DNA from 2 places in the Amycolatopsis sp. NPDC049159 genome. Region 1 is predicted to be linked to the other one. Evidence: riboswitches for the same ligand, from Rfam matches in the RefSeq annotation. Region 1 holds a riboswitch; the other holds the start of a gene.
What was found. Region 1 has a riboswitch for thiamine pyrophosphate ahead of thiC (phosphomethylpyrimidine synthase ThiC). Riboswitches for the same ligand answer to the same signal wherever they lie in the genome.
Positions count from the first base shown of each region.

Region 2: another riboswitch for thiamine pyrophosphate. It lies ahead of AB0B33_RS00235 (thiamine ABC transporter substrate-binding protein); the one in region 1 lies ahead of thiC (phosphomethylpyrimidine synthase ThiC).

Region 1 covers NZ_JBEZDL010000022.1:177,909-185,317, reverse strand. Annotated here, with positions in the region: gene AB0B33_RS35800 (DUF6338 family protein) at 1-691, shown strand, start outside; gene thiD (bifunctional hydroxymethylpyrimidine kinase/phosphomethylpyrimidine kinase) at 634-1,434, opposite strand; gene thiC (phosphomethylpyrimidine synthase ThiC) at 1,431-3,065, opposite strand; TPP riboswitch at 3,059-3,180, opposite strand; gene AB0B33_RS35785 (trypsin-like peptidase domain-containing protein) at 3,219-4,130, opposite strand; gene AB0B33_RS35780 (glycoside hydrolase family 15 protein) at 4,334-6,499, shown strand; gene AB0B33_RS35775 (peptide deformylase) at 6,542-7,120, opposite strand; gene AB0B33_RS35770 (DUF3263 domain-containing protein) at 7,275-7,409, shown strand, end outside.
Region 2 covers NZ_JBEZDL010000001.1:48,955-56,363, forward strand. Annotated here, with positions in the region: gene AB0B33_RS00210 (ArsR family transcriptional regulator) at 1-560, shown strand, start outside; gene AB0B33_RS00215 (hypothetical protein) at 557-1,024, shown strand; gene AB0B33_RS00220 (hypothetical protein) at 1,024-1,356, shown strand; gene AB0B33_RS00225 (hypothetical protein) at 1,567-1,695, opposite strand; gene AB0B33_RS00230 (4a-hydroxytetrahydrobiopterin dehydratase) at 1,771-2,055, opposite strand; TPP riboswitch at 2,088-2,195, shown strand; gene AB0B33_RS00235 (thiamine ABC transporter substrate-binding protein) at 2,218-3,270, shown strand; gene AB0B33_RS00240 (iron ABC transporter permease) at 3,315-4,871, shown strand; gene AB0B33_RS00245 (ABC transporter ATP-binding protein) at 4,871-5,908, shown strand; gene AB0B33_RS00250 (ABC transporter permease subunit) at 5,878-6,756, opposite strand; gene AB0B33_RS00255 (ABC transporter ATP-binding protein) at 6,753-7,409, opposite strand, start outside.

The sequences.
Region 1 (7,409 bases):
CGTCGTCGCGCCCGGCTTGTTCTTCGACCTGCTGGGCGCGCGCCGCCGGGTGGCGGTGGCCGAATCGGCGTTCCGCGAGATCGGCCGGGTCGCGCTGGGCAGCTTGGGGTTCACCCTGGTCACCGTCGTGCTCCTGCAGGCGGCGCAGTGGCTCTTCCCCCGGCTGTTCTTCGACCCCCGGGCCCTGATCCTCGGCGGGAACGCCTACCTGGCGGACCACTACGGCGCGGTGGTGCTGACGCTCGTCGTGGCGGCCGCGACCTCCCACGCGCTGGCGTTCGGGCTGCACAAGTGGCTGGCCCGGCGCCACGGGGAGACGATCCGCGTCATCAGCCTCTGGGGCAAGGCCTTCCGGCACGGCGTGCCGGCCGGGCACGCGGTGTTCGCCCGGGTCCGGCTGGCCGGCGGGCTGGTGTACACCGGGCAGGTCGAGAACTTCACGGCCGATCTGCCGATGGGTGATCGCGAGCTGCTGCTCACCAAACCCCTGGCCGCCAAGCCGGACGCCGACAGCCCGCTCCGGCCGCTGCCGGACTCCTACCGCCGGGTCATCATCCCCGGGGACCGGATCGAGGTGATCAGCGTGGAGTACCGGCCGGTGCCGCCGGGCGCCGTCACCGCGAAGAAGCGGCTTCAGCGGCCCAGCACCCAGAACGGCGACACCGGGCCCACGCCCGCGCCCAGCGGGTAGGACTCCGCCACGCAGCGTTCGATGAACTTCTTCCCCTCCGCCACCGCGTCCGGGACCGAGGAGCCCTTCGCCAGGGACGCCGTGATCGCCGACGCCAGGGTGTCGCCGCCGCCGTGGGTGTTCTCCGTGAGGTACCTCGGGCCGCTCAGTTCCCGGAACTCGCGGCCGTCCGACAGCAGGTCCACGCAGTCCTCCGTGCCCTGCATGTGGCCGCCCTTGACCAGGACCCAGCGGGAACCGAACTCCAGCAACGCCTCCGCCGCCGCGCGCTGGGTGGCCGCGTCGACGACCGAAACCCCGGTCAGGAGGCGGACTTCGTCCAGGTTCGGCGTGATCAGCGTGGCGCGGGGGAACAACTCGGTGCGGATCGCCTCCAGCGCGTCTTCGCGCAGGAGGGCGTGTCCCGTCATCGACGCCGCCACCGGGTCGACGACCAGGGGGAAGTCCATCCCGAGTTCGTCCAGGGTCTTCGCCACCGAGCGGATGATCTCCGCGGTGGCGAGCATGCCCGTCTTCGCCGCGTCGACGCCCATGTCGGACGCCACCGCCTTGATCTGCGCCGTCACCACGTCGGCCGGGATCTCGGTGAAACCCTGCACGCCCAGCGAGTTCTGCACGGTGACCGCGGTCAGCGCCACGAGCCCGTGGACGCCGTTGGCGAAGAACGTCCGCAGGTCGGCCTGGATGCCCGCACCACCGCCGGAGTCCGATCCGGCGATGGTGAGGGCGGTGGGCGGTGTCACTGCTGCACCACGGGCAGGTAGACCTTGTTGCCCTGCTCGCCGAACTCCGCCGACTTCTCCGCCATGCCGGCCTCGATGGCCTCCACAGTGGACAGGCCGTGCTCTTCGGCGTACTTGCGGACGTCCTGCGTGATCCGCATCGAGCAGAACTTCGGGCCGCACATCGAACAGAAGTGCGCGGTCTTGGCCGGCTCGGCGGGCAGCGTCTCGTCGTGGAACGAGCGTGCGGTGTCGGGGTCGAGCGAGAGGTTGAACTGGTCGTGCCAGCGGAACTCGAAGCGCGCCTTCGACAGCTCGTCGTCCCACTCCTGCGCGTACGGGTGCCCCTTGGCGAGGTCCGCGGCGTGCGCGGCGATCTTGTACGTGATCACGCCGGTCTTGACGTCGTCGCGGTTCGGCAGGCCGAGGTGCTCCTTCGGCGTGACGTAGCACAGCATCGCCGTGCCGTACCAGCCGATCTGGGCCGCGCCGATGGCCGAGGTGATGTGGTCGTACCCCGGCGCGATGTCCGTCGCGAGTGGACCGAGGGTGTAGAACGGCGCCTCGCCGCAGAGCTTCTCTTCGAGCTCCACGTTCTCCTTGATCTTGTGCATCGGCACGTGGCCGGGGCCTTCGATCATCACCTGGACGTCGTGCGAGCGCGCGATGTGCGTCAGCTCGCCGAGGGTTTCCAGCTCGGCGAACTGCGCGCGGTCGTTGGCGTCGGCGATCGAGCCCGGGCGCAGGCCGTCGCCCAGGGAGAACGTGACGTCGTACTGGCGCAGGAGTTCGCAGAGCTCCTCGAAGTGCGTGTACAAAAAGGACTCCTGGTGGTGCGCGAGGCACCACGCGGCCATGATCGAGCCGCCGCGGCTGACGATGCCGGTGACGCGCCGCGCGGTCAGCGGGATGTAGCGCAGCAGCACGCCGGCGTGCACGGTGACGTAGTCGACGCCCTGTTCGCACTGCTCGACGATCGTGTCGCGGTACACCTCCCACGACAGCTTTTCGGGCTCCCCGTTGACCTTTTCGAGCGCCTGGTAGATCGGCACGGTGCCGACCGGGACCGGCGAGTTGCGGATGATCCACTCCCGCGTCTCGTGGATCCGCTTGCCGGTGGAGAGGTCCATGATCGTGTCGGCGCCCCAGCGGGTCGCCCACACCATCTTGTCGACCTCTTCCTCGACCGACGACCAGACGGCCGAGTTGCCCATGTTGGCGTTGATCTTCACCAGGAAGTTCTTGCCGATGATCATCGGCTCGGACTCGGGGTGCTTCCGGTTGGCCGGGATCACCGCGCGGCCGCTCGCGACCTCGGCGCGCACGAACTCGGGGGAAACCCGTTCTCGCGCGGCGATGTACTCCATCTCGCGGGTGATCACGCCCTGCTTGGCCCAGCCGAGCTGGGTGTTGTGCTCACGCCCGTCGGCCCAGCCGGCACGCAGCCGGTGCAGTCCACTGTGGACGTCGATCGAGGCTTCCGGGTCCGTGTACGGGCCGGAAGTGTCGTAGACGTCGAAGTGTTCGCCGTTCGAGAGGTCGATCCGGCGCGCGGGAACGCGCAGTCCGGATTCCGTCTGGTGGAAGACTTTGTGCGAGCCGGTGATCGGACCCGTGGTGACGGAGACGTCTTTGTTTTCCAGCGTCGTCAACGACTTTCACTCCCTACGCCGGCATTACCCGGTCAGGTTCATGCGGTCGGTGACGCCTGCGAAACGCAAGTCACCCTCTCAGCCCGCCATGGCGCGAGCTCCCGCGTTGGTGTTGTGCCACCGACCATGCCACGCCGGGGCGCGATACTCAAGTCACCCGGCCAACTCGGCCGGAGTGGCGTAGACGTCGACCATGGCTCCGTTGCGCAGCACGGTGATCGGCAGTGCGGTGCCGATCACTTCCGCGAAGAGCCGGCGCTGGATGCCCTGGGCGTCCGACACCCGGGTGCGCCCGACGGTCAGCACGAGGTCGCCCGCCTTGAGGCCGGCCTGGTCCGCGGGGCCGCCGGAGACGACTTCGCGCACCCGCAGCCCGGCGCTCTGCCCGGTGCGCCCGGCGACGTCGTCCGGCAGCGGCGCGGGCACGCCGACGATGCCGAGGTACGCGCGCCGCACCCGGCCTTCGACGACGAGCGTGTCGATGATCCGCCGCGTCGTCGCGTTGATCGGCACCGCGAGCCCGAGCCCGACGCCGGCGACGGCGGTGTTGACGCCGACGACCCGGCCGGCCGAATCGGCGAGCGCGCCGCCGGAGTTGCCGGGGTTGAGCGCCGCGTCGGTCTGGATGACGTCTTCGATCACGCGGGTGGTGCGCCCCTGCCGCACCGGCAGCGCCCGGCCGAGCGCGCTGACCACCCCGGCGGTGACCGTCCCGGCGAACCCGAGCGGGTTCCCGACGGCGACGACGAGCTGCCCGACGACCAGCCGGTCGGCGTCCCCGAGCGTGGCGGCCGGCGGCGTTTCCCCGCGCGCCCGCAGGACAGCGAGATCGGACAGCGGATCGGCGCCCACGACGTCGAAGGGCACCTCGCTGCCGTCGGCGAAGGTGGCGACCCCGCGCCGGTGGTCGCTGACGACGTGGGCGTTGGTGAGCAGGTGGCCGTCCTCGGCGAAGACGACCGCGGACCCGCTCCCGCGCTCGAGCTGCACCCCGGCGACGTGCGGGGTCACGGTCTCGGCGACCGTGCTCACCGCGCGAGAGTAGGCGTCCATCGCGTCGTCCACGTCTCCACCTCGATTACACCGTTGCACCTACAACAAGTGTGCGCTTTCGAGGCCGTGAAGTCCGTTCGCTGGTCGTGAACCGCCGACCGGACCAGTGACGGTCAGTGGTTCACCGGATCGGACCACGCGCCGGTGAAGATCCGGCGGGCAGACTCCCCAAGCGCTTCTGTAACGGTGCAGAAGCGATCTTCTGTGGGGTTGATATGCGCAAACTCATGTTCGGCGCCCTCGCCGGGCTGCTGGTCACCGGGCTGATCCCGGGGATCGCGGCGGCCCAGGGGGATGCTCCCGGCGCCCCGGGCGCCCATCCCAGCTGGCTGCCCGCGAACAAGACCGGCTTCGGCACCGCTCACGACCGCTCGAGCAACGTCTGGTTCACCCTCCAGGGCGGGCAGCTGTCCGAGGTCTACTACCCGGACCTGTCGACGCCCAGCGTCCGCTCGCTGAACTTCGTCGTCACCGACGGCCGCAGCTTCGCCGACCTCGACCACGCGGCGAAGTCGCAGCAGGTCCGGCGGACCGACGACGACAGCCTGACCTACGAGCAGACCATCACCGACGACCAGCACCGCTGGCGCCTCCGCAAGACCTACGTCACCGACCCGGCCGCCACGACCGTGCTGGTGGACGTGGACTTCCAGTCGCTCACCGGGCGGCCGTACCAGCTTTACGCGATCGCCGACCCGGACCTCACCAACGACGGCTCCGACGACTCGGCCGCGCGCAAGGGCGACGTGCTCACCGCGCAGGACGCCGCGAACGCCGCCGCGCTCACCGCGAAGCCCGCGTTCACGAAGACCAGCGTCGGCTACGCGGGCAACTCCGACGGCACCACGCAGCTCACGAAGACCTTCAAGCTGAAGAGCTACGACACCGCCGCGAAGGGCAACGTCGTGCTGACCGGGCAGACGAGCGCCGACGGCCTCCGGAACCGGCACGTCACCCTCGCGCTCGGCATGGGCGCGAAGGCGCCGGACGCGCTCGGCAGCGCGCAGGCGTCGCAGCGCCGCGGTGTCCGCGACATCACGCGCGCGTACGACCGCGGCTGGGAGCAGTACCTGCGCGGGGTGAGCAAGCCGCCGTCGTCGCTGAAGACCGACGCCGAGCGCGACCTCTACAAGGCGTCGATGCTGACGCTGGCCGCGAGCGAGGACAAGCACCACCCGGGCGCCTTCATCGCGTCGCCGAGCATGCCCTGGCGGTTCGGGAACAACGACCCGGAGTGGTCGCCGTCCGGGACCTACCACCTGGTCTGGCCGCGTGACCTCTACCAGATCGCGACCGGGCTGGCCGCCGGCGGCGACCGGGGTGCCGCGAACCGCGCGGTGAGCTACATGTTCGGCACGCAGCAGCAGGCCGACGGGCACATGCCGCAGAACAGCCGGGTCGACGGCGTGCCGTACTGGACGTCGATCCAGCTCGACGAAACCGCTTTCCCGATCGTGCTGGCCCAGCAGCTCGGCCGCAACGACCTGTGGCCCGGCGTCCGGAAGGCCGCCGACTTCATCATCGGCTACGTCGGCCCGAACGGGCAGCCGGCGCCGTACACCCAGCAGGAGCGCTGGGAGGAGCAGGACGGCTGGTCCCCGTCGACCATCGCGTCGGTGATCGCCGGGCTGGTCTGCGCCGCGGATCTGGCTTCGCACAACGGAGCTCCGGCCGACGCCGCCCGCTACCTCGCCGCGGCCGACAAGTTCAAGGCCGACCTGCCGAAGCAGACGATCACCACGAACGGGCCGCTGTCGAAGGACCCGTACTTCGTCCGGCTGACCAAGGACGCCGACGCCAACGCGGGGACGACGTACAACCTCGGCAACTCGAGCGTCACGATGGACCAGCGCGCGGTCACCGACGCGGGCTTCCTCGACCTCGTCCGGCTCGGCGTCTACCGGGCCGACGACCCGGTGATCGAGAACAGCATTCGCGTCACGGACAAGGACATCGCGTTCACGACGCCCACCGGGCAGTTCTGGCACCGGTACACGAAGGACGGCTACGGCGAGCAGGCCGACGGTTCGCCGTGGGACTACACGTTCCCGGCCGGGAGCCGCACCACGTTCGGGCGGCTGTGGCCGCTGCTCGCCGGCGAGCGCGGCGAGTACGAGCTGACGCTCGGCGACCCGGCGTCGGCCGCGCGGCGGCTGCGTGACCTCGGCCGGGTGAGCAGCTCGGCGGAGACCATGCCGGAGCAGGTGTGGGACGAGAACCCGCCGTCGGGACAGACCGGGTTCCCGGTCGGCACGCCCAACGCGTCGGCGACCCCGCTGGCCTGGACGCACGCCCAGTACGTCCGGCTCGCCCAGGACGTCAAGGCGGGCTCGGTGCTGGAGACGCCGCGGGTGGTCCGCTGCCACTTCCTCGGCTGCTGAACCGGCGAAGGGCCCCTCGGAACCGAGGGGCCCTTCGCGGTCTCAGATGACGGCGCCGTCGTCCTCGGGGGTCTTCGGGGGCAGCCACTTGTTGCCCGGGACGCCCCACTTGTTGTGCTTGAGCATCTTCTTCGCCGCGCGGGCGTGCCGCCCGACCAGGCGGTCGAGGTAGATGTAGCCGTCGAGGTGGTCGGTCTCGTGCTGCAGGCAGCGCGCGAAGTAGCCGGTGCCCTCGACCTCGATCGGGTTGCCCTCGATGTCGGAGCCGGTCACCTTCGCCCACTTCGCGCGGCCCGTCGGGTACGACTCGCCGGGCGCCGAGAGGCAGCCCTCCCAGTCGTCGTCCGGGTCCGGCATGGTCTCCGGGATCTCCGACGTTTCGAGCTTCGGGTTGACGACGACGCCCTTGTGCCGCACGCCCTCGTCGTCCGGGCAGTCGTAGACGAACACCCGCAGGTCGAGGCCGATCTGGTTGGCCGCGAGACCGACGCCTTCGGCGGCGTACATCGTCTCGAACATGTCGTCGACGAGCGTGCTCAGCTTGCCGTCGAACTCGGTGATCTCCCGAGTCGGCTGGTGCAGCACGGGTTCGCCGGCGATAACGATGGGGTGGATGGTCACGACGACGCAGTTTAGTCGGACCCCTCTGGTAGACCTGCATCAGACCGTGACGCGCCGGGGTCGATGCCCACGTCGGCGGCCGCTTCCGTGGTTGAATGGCGCCCGCGGAAGAGCTAGGTCTGATTCGCCATACGCCCGATTGAGAGGGACTCGGATGGACGCCGCGGAGTCGATGGCTGAGCCGCAGCCGTCGCCGCCGAAGCCCGTGCCCGGCCTGACCGAACGCGAGGTCGAGATCCTCGCCTTCGAACGTCAGTGGTGGCGACACGCCGGGGCGAAGGAGAACGCC
Region 2 (7,409 bases), on a different contig from region 1:
GTTCGCGCATGCAGGGCGAGCTGCTGGCGCTGGTCCTGCTGCACCCGGAGCGCGAATACAGCATCACCGAGCTCGCCGAGGCCTGTGGTGTCACGCCGACGGCCGTGCTGCGCGAGGTCGAACGGCTCGTGGGTGGCGGCATCCTGGAAGACCGGCGAGTCGGCCGGAGCCGGCTTGTCAAAGCCCGCACGGACACCCCGCTCTACCGGCCGTTGAGCGAGGTCATCGCGGTCACCTTCGGGCCGCTGCCGCTGCTCGCCGAGGCTTTGTCGGGTCTGACGGGTGTGCACGAGGCCTACATCTACGGGTCCTGGGCCGCGCGCTACCGCGGCGAACCGGGCCCGCCGCCCGGGGACGTCGACGTGCTCGTCGTCGGTTCGCCTGACCCGGACGTGCTCTTCGACCTGGCCGAAGGCGTGTCGCGCCGGCTGGGCCGCGAGGTCAACGTCCACCGGATCTCGCCGGCCTCGTGGGCGGCAGGCAGCACGGATCCGTTTCTCGTCAGCGTGCGTGAGCGTCCGCTGGTCCCGTTGTCCCTCGACCAGGAGCCATCCCGATGACCCCGTGGAACCAAGGGCGCGCCACGATCGACGCGCTCATCGCGCGCGGTTCCCTCGAACACGTCCCGGCTTCACGGGAAGCCGCGGAAGGGGAGCTCGCCAGGGCTCGTACCCACGTCGGTTCAGCGCGGCAGCTGCTGAACTCGGATCCGGAAGGCGCCTACACGCTGGCGTACGACGGCGCCCGCCGGGCTTTGGCGGCCATCCTGCAGAACCAGGGCCTGCGTGCGACGAGCCGCGGTGGCCACATCGCCGTCTACGAAGCGGTTCTCGCGCAGCTCGATCCGCCGCTGGGGCCGCTTCTGCGTCCCTTCAACCGGATGCGGGTTCGGCGCAACGAAGTCGCCTACCGTTCTTCCGAGGCACCTTCGGTGACTGCTGAAGATGTGACAGCCGACGTGGCGAAGGTCGAGGACCTCATCGGGGTCGCGGAGAAGGCGATCCCGAACATGTCCCGCTACTGATGGTGAGCCGCCCGCTCACGCGGAACGAGCGCGAGACCCTGGAAGTCCTTCTCGCGGGGGACTTCCCGGGCGCGGCCGAACTGCGGGTGCAGGCCGCCACCGCGAAGGTGAGCGGCCGCTGCGGTTGCGGGTGCCCGACCGTCGACCTCGAAGTCGATGCGGACGCGCCCACGTTCGAGGTCACCGAGCGGGTGGCGGTCGAAGCGGGTGTGCCGGGCGGCGGGCTCATCGTGTTCGTCGACGAAGGCCGGTTGTCGGCGCTCGAATACTGGACCGTCGAAGACGAGACGCCGGCTGCGTTCCCGGCGCCGGACGTGATCCGGGTGGAGTGAAAACGCCGCCGCGCCGGGATCAGAGCGGCGGCGCGGGCGAACTCAGCCGAGCAGGCCCATCAGGGCGATGGTGATCAGCACCACCGCGGGGGCGAGGGCGTTGATCCAGGCGCGCTGCGCGGAGGTGAGGGTAGCGGTGCTGTTCATGGCGTTTCCTAGGGCCGAAAACCGATGCTTCCGCCCTGCTCAGCGCGCTGATCTTGCCCTTCGTTAGCGGCTGTGATCGAACTCACCGGCATCCGGGTGACGGCGACCCTTGGCGGTGAACCAGAGCACACCGCCGGCTGCCGCCACCATCGTTGCGAATGCTGCTGTGCCGACCACGATGGCCTGGGTCATGTCCGTCTCTCCTAGCAAAAGTCGTTTACCGAGAGACGTCGAACCGGTGAAAAAGTGCACTCAGAGTAACCAGGATCACAGCGCCGAAAGCACCGAGTCGATCTCGGCCGCCAGGGAGAAGTCCTTCGCCGTCAGGCCGCCCGCCGAGTGCGTGCTGAGGCGGAACGTCAGGGTGCGCCAGCGGATGTCGATGTCCGGGTGGTGGTCGGCCGCCTCGGCGAGGACCGCCACCCGGTCCACCACCTCGATCGCCTGGGAGAACGAAGCCAGCTCCACCTCCCGGGAGATCACCGCTCCGCTACGCGTCCAGTTCGCGCCCAGTCGTCCGTCGGTCTCGGAGTCGCTCAAGATTTCCGTCATGTCTCCATGGTCGTCCGTCCTGGACTACGCTGCACGGTTGCCACGGGAGTCCGGTCAGCCGGGCTGAGAGGCGGGTCACCCCGCGACCGTTCGCACCTGACCGGATCATGCCGGCGAAGGGAGGGCTTCCTCTCCTCGTCCGGCGAAGTGCAGGAGGGGTAGATGAAACGCAGGGCTGTTCGCGCCGCGACGGCCATCGCCGTCGTCAGCGTCGTCGCCGCGGGGTGCTCGCTGTCGGACGGCGACGGTGGCACGCAGCAGACGCCCACCGTCACCCTCGTGACGCACGACTCCTTCCTGGCGCCGCAGGAGGTGCTCGACGCCTTCCAGAAGCAGTCGGGCATCAAGATTTCCGTGCTCAAGCAGGGCGACGCCGGATCGCTGACCAACAAGCTCGTGCTGACCAAGGCGAACCCGGTCGGCGACGTCGCGTACGGCGTCGACTCGACCTTCGCCTCGCGCGCGCTCTCCGAAGGCGTCTTCGAGCCTTACACCAGCCCGGAAGCCGACCGTGGGCCGCAGCGCTACGCCGTCGATCCCGAGCACCGGCTCTCCGCCGTCGACGTCGGGGACGTCTGCGTCAACGTCGACACGAACTACTTCGCCACCAAGGGGATCCCGGCGCCGTCGAGCTACGACGACCTGGCCGACCCGAAGTACAAGGACCTCCTCGTCGCCGAGGACCCGGCCACGGCGTCGCCCGGGCTCGCGTTCCTCCTCGGCACCATCGCGAAGTACGGCGAGTCCGGCTGGCAGGGCTACTGGACGAAGCTGAAGGCCAACGGCCTCAAGGTGGTCAGCGGCTGGGAAGAGGCCTACACCAAGGACTTCTCCGGCTCCGCGGGCAAGGGGCCGCGGCCGATCGTCGTCTCGTACGCGTCTTCGCCGGCCGCCGAGGTCGGCGACGACGGCAAGCCGCGCACCAAGGCGCTGCTCGACACCTGCTACCGCCAGGTCGAGTACGCCGGCGTGCTGGCCGGCGGCAAGCAGACCGAGAGCGCGCGCAAGGTCGTCGACTTCCTTTTGTCGCAGCAGTTCCAGGCGACCGTCGCGGCCAACATGTACGTCTACCCGGCGCGCCAGGGCGTCGACCTGCCCGCCGGCTGGGCGCAGGTCGCGCCGCTGCCGCAGAAGCCGCAAGCGCTGACGGCGGACCAGGTGCAGGCCGGCCGGGAGAAGTGGATCGGCGAATGGCGCACGCTCGTGCAGTCGTAGCTCCACCCCGGACCGCCCGCGGACTCGGCTTGGCGCTGCTCGGGCTGGCCCCGATCGGGTTCCTGGTGGTGTTCTTCGCCTGGCCCGTGCTGGCGATCATCGAGCGCGGGTTCGCCGAGGGCGGGCTCGACGTCGTCCTCGGCGACGCGCGGACCTGGCAGCTGGCCGCGTTCACGGTCGGCAGCGCGGCGGCGTCGACGGTCGTCGCCGTCGTGGCCGGGCTGCCGGTGGCGTTCCTGCTGGCACGCGTGCGGCTGCCCGGCGTCGGCCTGGCGCGGACGCTGGTGCTGGTGCCGTTCGTGCTGCCGACGGTCGTCGTCGGGCTCGCGTTCCGGGCGCTCTGGCCGGACGGCGGCGTGCTGTCCATCGTGCTGGCCAACGCCTTCTTCAACGTCGCGGTCGTCGCGCGCACGGTCGCCGGGCTGTGGGCGCGGCTCGATCCGCGGACGACCGACGCCGCCCGCGCGCTCGGTGCGTCCCCGTGGCGGGCCTTCCGCTCGGTGACGCTGCCCGCGCTGGCCCCGGCGGTCGCGTCCGCCGCGGCCGTGGTGTTCCTGTTCTGCGCCACCAGTTTCGGGGTCGTCCTGATCCTCGGCGGCGCGAAGTACCGGACGTTGGAAACCGAGATCTACCTGCGCACGGTCGACCTGCTGGACCTCTCGGGCGCGGCGGCGCTGTCGGTCATCCAGTTCGTGGCCGTGGTCGCCGCGCTGGTGCTCGGCGGGCTGGCCCGGCGGCGCAAGGACGGCGCCCGGATCGGCTCCGGCGGGCCGCGGCGGCCGAGAGGCGGCGAATGGTGGGGCGTCGGCGCGGCCGGCGTCGTGCTCGCCCTGCTGCTGACGCCGATCGTCGCGCTGCTCGCCGAGTCCGTGTCCACTGAGGACGGCTGGAGCCTCGCCGGGTACCGGGCACTCACGAGCACCGGCGAGAAGGGCGCGCTGCAGGTGTCCGGTTGGGACGCCGCGGTGAACTCGCTGAAGGTCGCGATCGACGCGACGCTGCTCGCGATGGCCGTCGGCGTGCTCGCGTCCGTGGTGCTGGTGGCGCTGCGGCGGTCGCCGTCGAAACCCGCGCGCGGGCTCGGGGAAACCATGGACGCCGTGCTGATGCTGCCGCTGGGCGTGTCCGCGGTGACCGTCGGCTTCGGCTACCTCGTCACGCTCGACGCGCTGCCCGGCGACCTGCGGACGTCGCCCTACCTCGTCCCGCTGGCCCAGGCGCTGGTGATCACGCCGCTGATCGTGCGGATGGTGCTGCCGGTGCTGCGCTCGGTCGACGTCCGGCTGCGGCAGGCCGCGTCGACGCTCGGCGCGAGCCCGCTGCGCGTGTGGCGCGAGATCGACCTGCCGCTGGCGCTGCGCCCGCTGGTCGCCGCCGCCGGGTTCGGCTTCGTCGTGGCGCTCGGCGAGTTCGGCGCGACCAGCTTCCTGGCCCGGCCGACGGCACCGACGCTGCCGGTGGCGATCGCGTCGCTGATGGGACGGCCGGGGGAGCTCAACAACCAGATGGCGTACGCCGCGTGCGCGCTGCTGATGCTCGTGACGGTGCTGGCGGTCGCGCTGATCGACCGGCTCGGACGCGGCCGGGTGGGAGAGTTCTGATGGCGTTGTCGGTGCGGGACCTGACCGTCCACTACGGAACGTTCGCCGCGGTGCGCGACGCCCGCCTGGACATCGCGGACGGCGAAGTGCTGGCCCTGCTCGGCCCGTCGGGGTCGGGGAAGTCGACGCTGCTGCGCGCGATCACGGGGCTCGAACCGGGCGCGCGCGGTTCGGTGAGCTGGGACGGCGAGGACCTCGGCGCGGTGCCGGTGCACAAGCGCGGCTTCGGGCTGGTGTTCCAGGACGGCCAGCTCTTCGGCCACCGCGACGTCGCCGCGAACATCGCGTTCGGCCTGCGCATGCACGGCGTGCCGCGCGCGCAGTGGGCGCCGCGGGTCGCCGAGCTGCTGGCGCTGGTCGGCCTGACCGGCTTCGAAAAGCGGCGCGTCACCGAGCTTTCCGGCGGTCAGGCCCAGCGGGTCGCGCTGGCCAGGGCGCTGGCACCGGAGCCGCGGCTGCTGCTGCTCGACGAGCCGCTGTCCGGATTGGACGCCGGGTTGCGCGAGCAGCTGGCCATCGACCTGGCGGAGCTGCTGCGACGCAGCAAGATCACCGCGCTGCTGGTCACGCACGACCAGGAGGAGGCGTTCACGCTCGCCGACCGGGTGGCGGTGCTCGACGCCGGGGAGGTCCGGCAGGAGGGCGCGGTCCGGCGCGTGTGGCGCAACCCGGCCGACGACGACGTGGCCCGCTTCCTCGGGGTGACGACGTTCGTGGACGGCGTCGCGGCGGCCGGCGTGGTGCGCACGGCGCTGGGTGACGTCGCACTGCCCGATGCGGACGACGGTCCGGTGCGGCTGGGGCTGCGGCCGCACGCGCTGCGGGTCGCGGACTCCGGCGTGGCAGGAGAAGTGTTCGCGGCGGTGCACCGCCGCGAACACTCACGCCTGGTGGTTCGCCTCGAGGAATCCACTGTGGACGCCGTCGCACCCGCGACATCGGACCTGCGCGCCGGGGACCAGGTGCACCTCGCACTGGACCCCGACGGGCTGGCGGTGGTCGGGATTCAGCCGTCGCGGGTCGAGAGGCGCGCGTAGGCCAGCGACAGCCCGATGACGATGTAGCACACCGCGCGCAGCGCGCCTTCGCCGAGCATCTGCGTGCCCATCGGGTCCTGCAGCACCTCCGCCGGTGCCATCGACCAGTTCTGCGTCAGCAGGAACGGGTGCAGCCAGTCCAAAGAGGACAGGAACCCGAGGATGGTGAACACGATGTCGGTCGCCAGGACCGACGCCACCACCAGCATCGGGTGCTCGGTCCAGCTGGAGATCGCCAGCGCGACCGCGCCGACCGCCCACAGCTGGAGCACCACCCAGCCCGCCACCAGCAGGATCCGGGCCAGCGCGCCGCCGAGCGACAACGTCGTGCCCGACAACGTGAACAGCGAATCCGTACCGTTGATGATCAGCCCGGTCACGACGCCGGTCACGCACATCGCGAGCACCGAGACGACCGACACGGTCGCGACGCCGAACGCCTTCACCGCCAGGAGCCGGCCGCGGCCGACCGGGGCGATCAGCCAGCCGCGCAGCGTTCCGTGCGCCGTCTCGCCGGCGATCGCGTCCGCGCCCGCCATGGCCGAGGCCAGCGGGAGCAGCAGTGCCAGCGACATCACGATCGCCGCGATCGGCAGGACGAACGCGTTGTTGACCGCGGACGCCAGCAGCGCGCCGCCGCCGTCGTCCGGGCCGCCGCCGCTGCCCGGCTGGTCGTCGACCAGGGTCAGGCCGATGCCGATGATCACCGGGATCAGGGCCAGCAGCCCGAGCACGGCCAACGTGCGCGGCCGCCGGAAGATCCAGCGCAGCTCCGCGGCCAGCAGCCGGGGCAGCGGCACCGTGTCGTGGCCCGTGCGGGCCGCCGGTGCGTCGAGTACCGCGGTCATTCCGCCCCCTCCGTCAGCCGGGCGAACAAGTCTTCGAGCCCGGTGCGCGCCCGCGTCGCCTCGTGGACCGCGACCCCCGCGCCCACCAGGACCTGCAGCACCCGCGGTGCTTCCGCCGCCGTCAGGTCGACGCGGACGCCGTCCGGCGTCAGCCGGGCGCCGATCCGGTTCTCCCGCAGCACTTCCACCGCCTGCTCCGCGTCCGGCGTGCGGACCAGCAGGGCCGCGTTCCCGGACTCCAGCAGCTCCGCCAGCTCACCCTGCGCGACGACGTTCCCGCTCTGCAGCACGGCGACGTGCGTGCAGGTCGCTTCGACCTCGGCCAGCAGGTGCGACGACACCAGCACGGTGACGCCCTCGGCGTGCAGCTCGGCGACGATCCTGCGGATCTCCCTGGTACCAGCGGGGTCGAGGCCGTTGGTCGGCTCGTCGAGCACGACCATCTTGCGCGGCACGAGCAACGCCGAAGCGAGCCCGAGCCGTTGCTTCATGCCGAGCGAGTAACCCTTGTACCGGCGGCGCGCTGCGACCGTCAGCCCGACGCGCTCCAGCGCGGAGTCGACGGCGGCGGGGATCCCGGCCGAAGCCAGCCGGGGTTCCGCGGCGGCGAAGCGCAGCAGGTTGTCGCGCCCGGACAGGAACGGGTGGAAGCC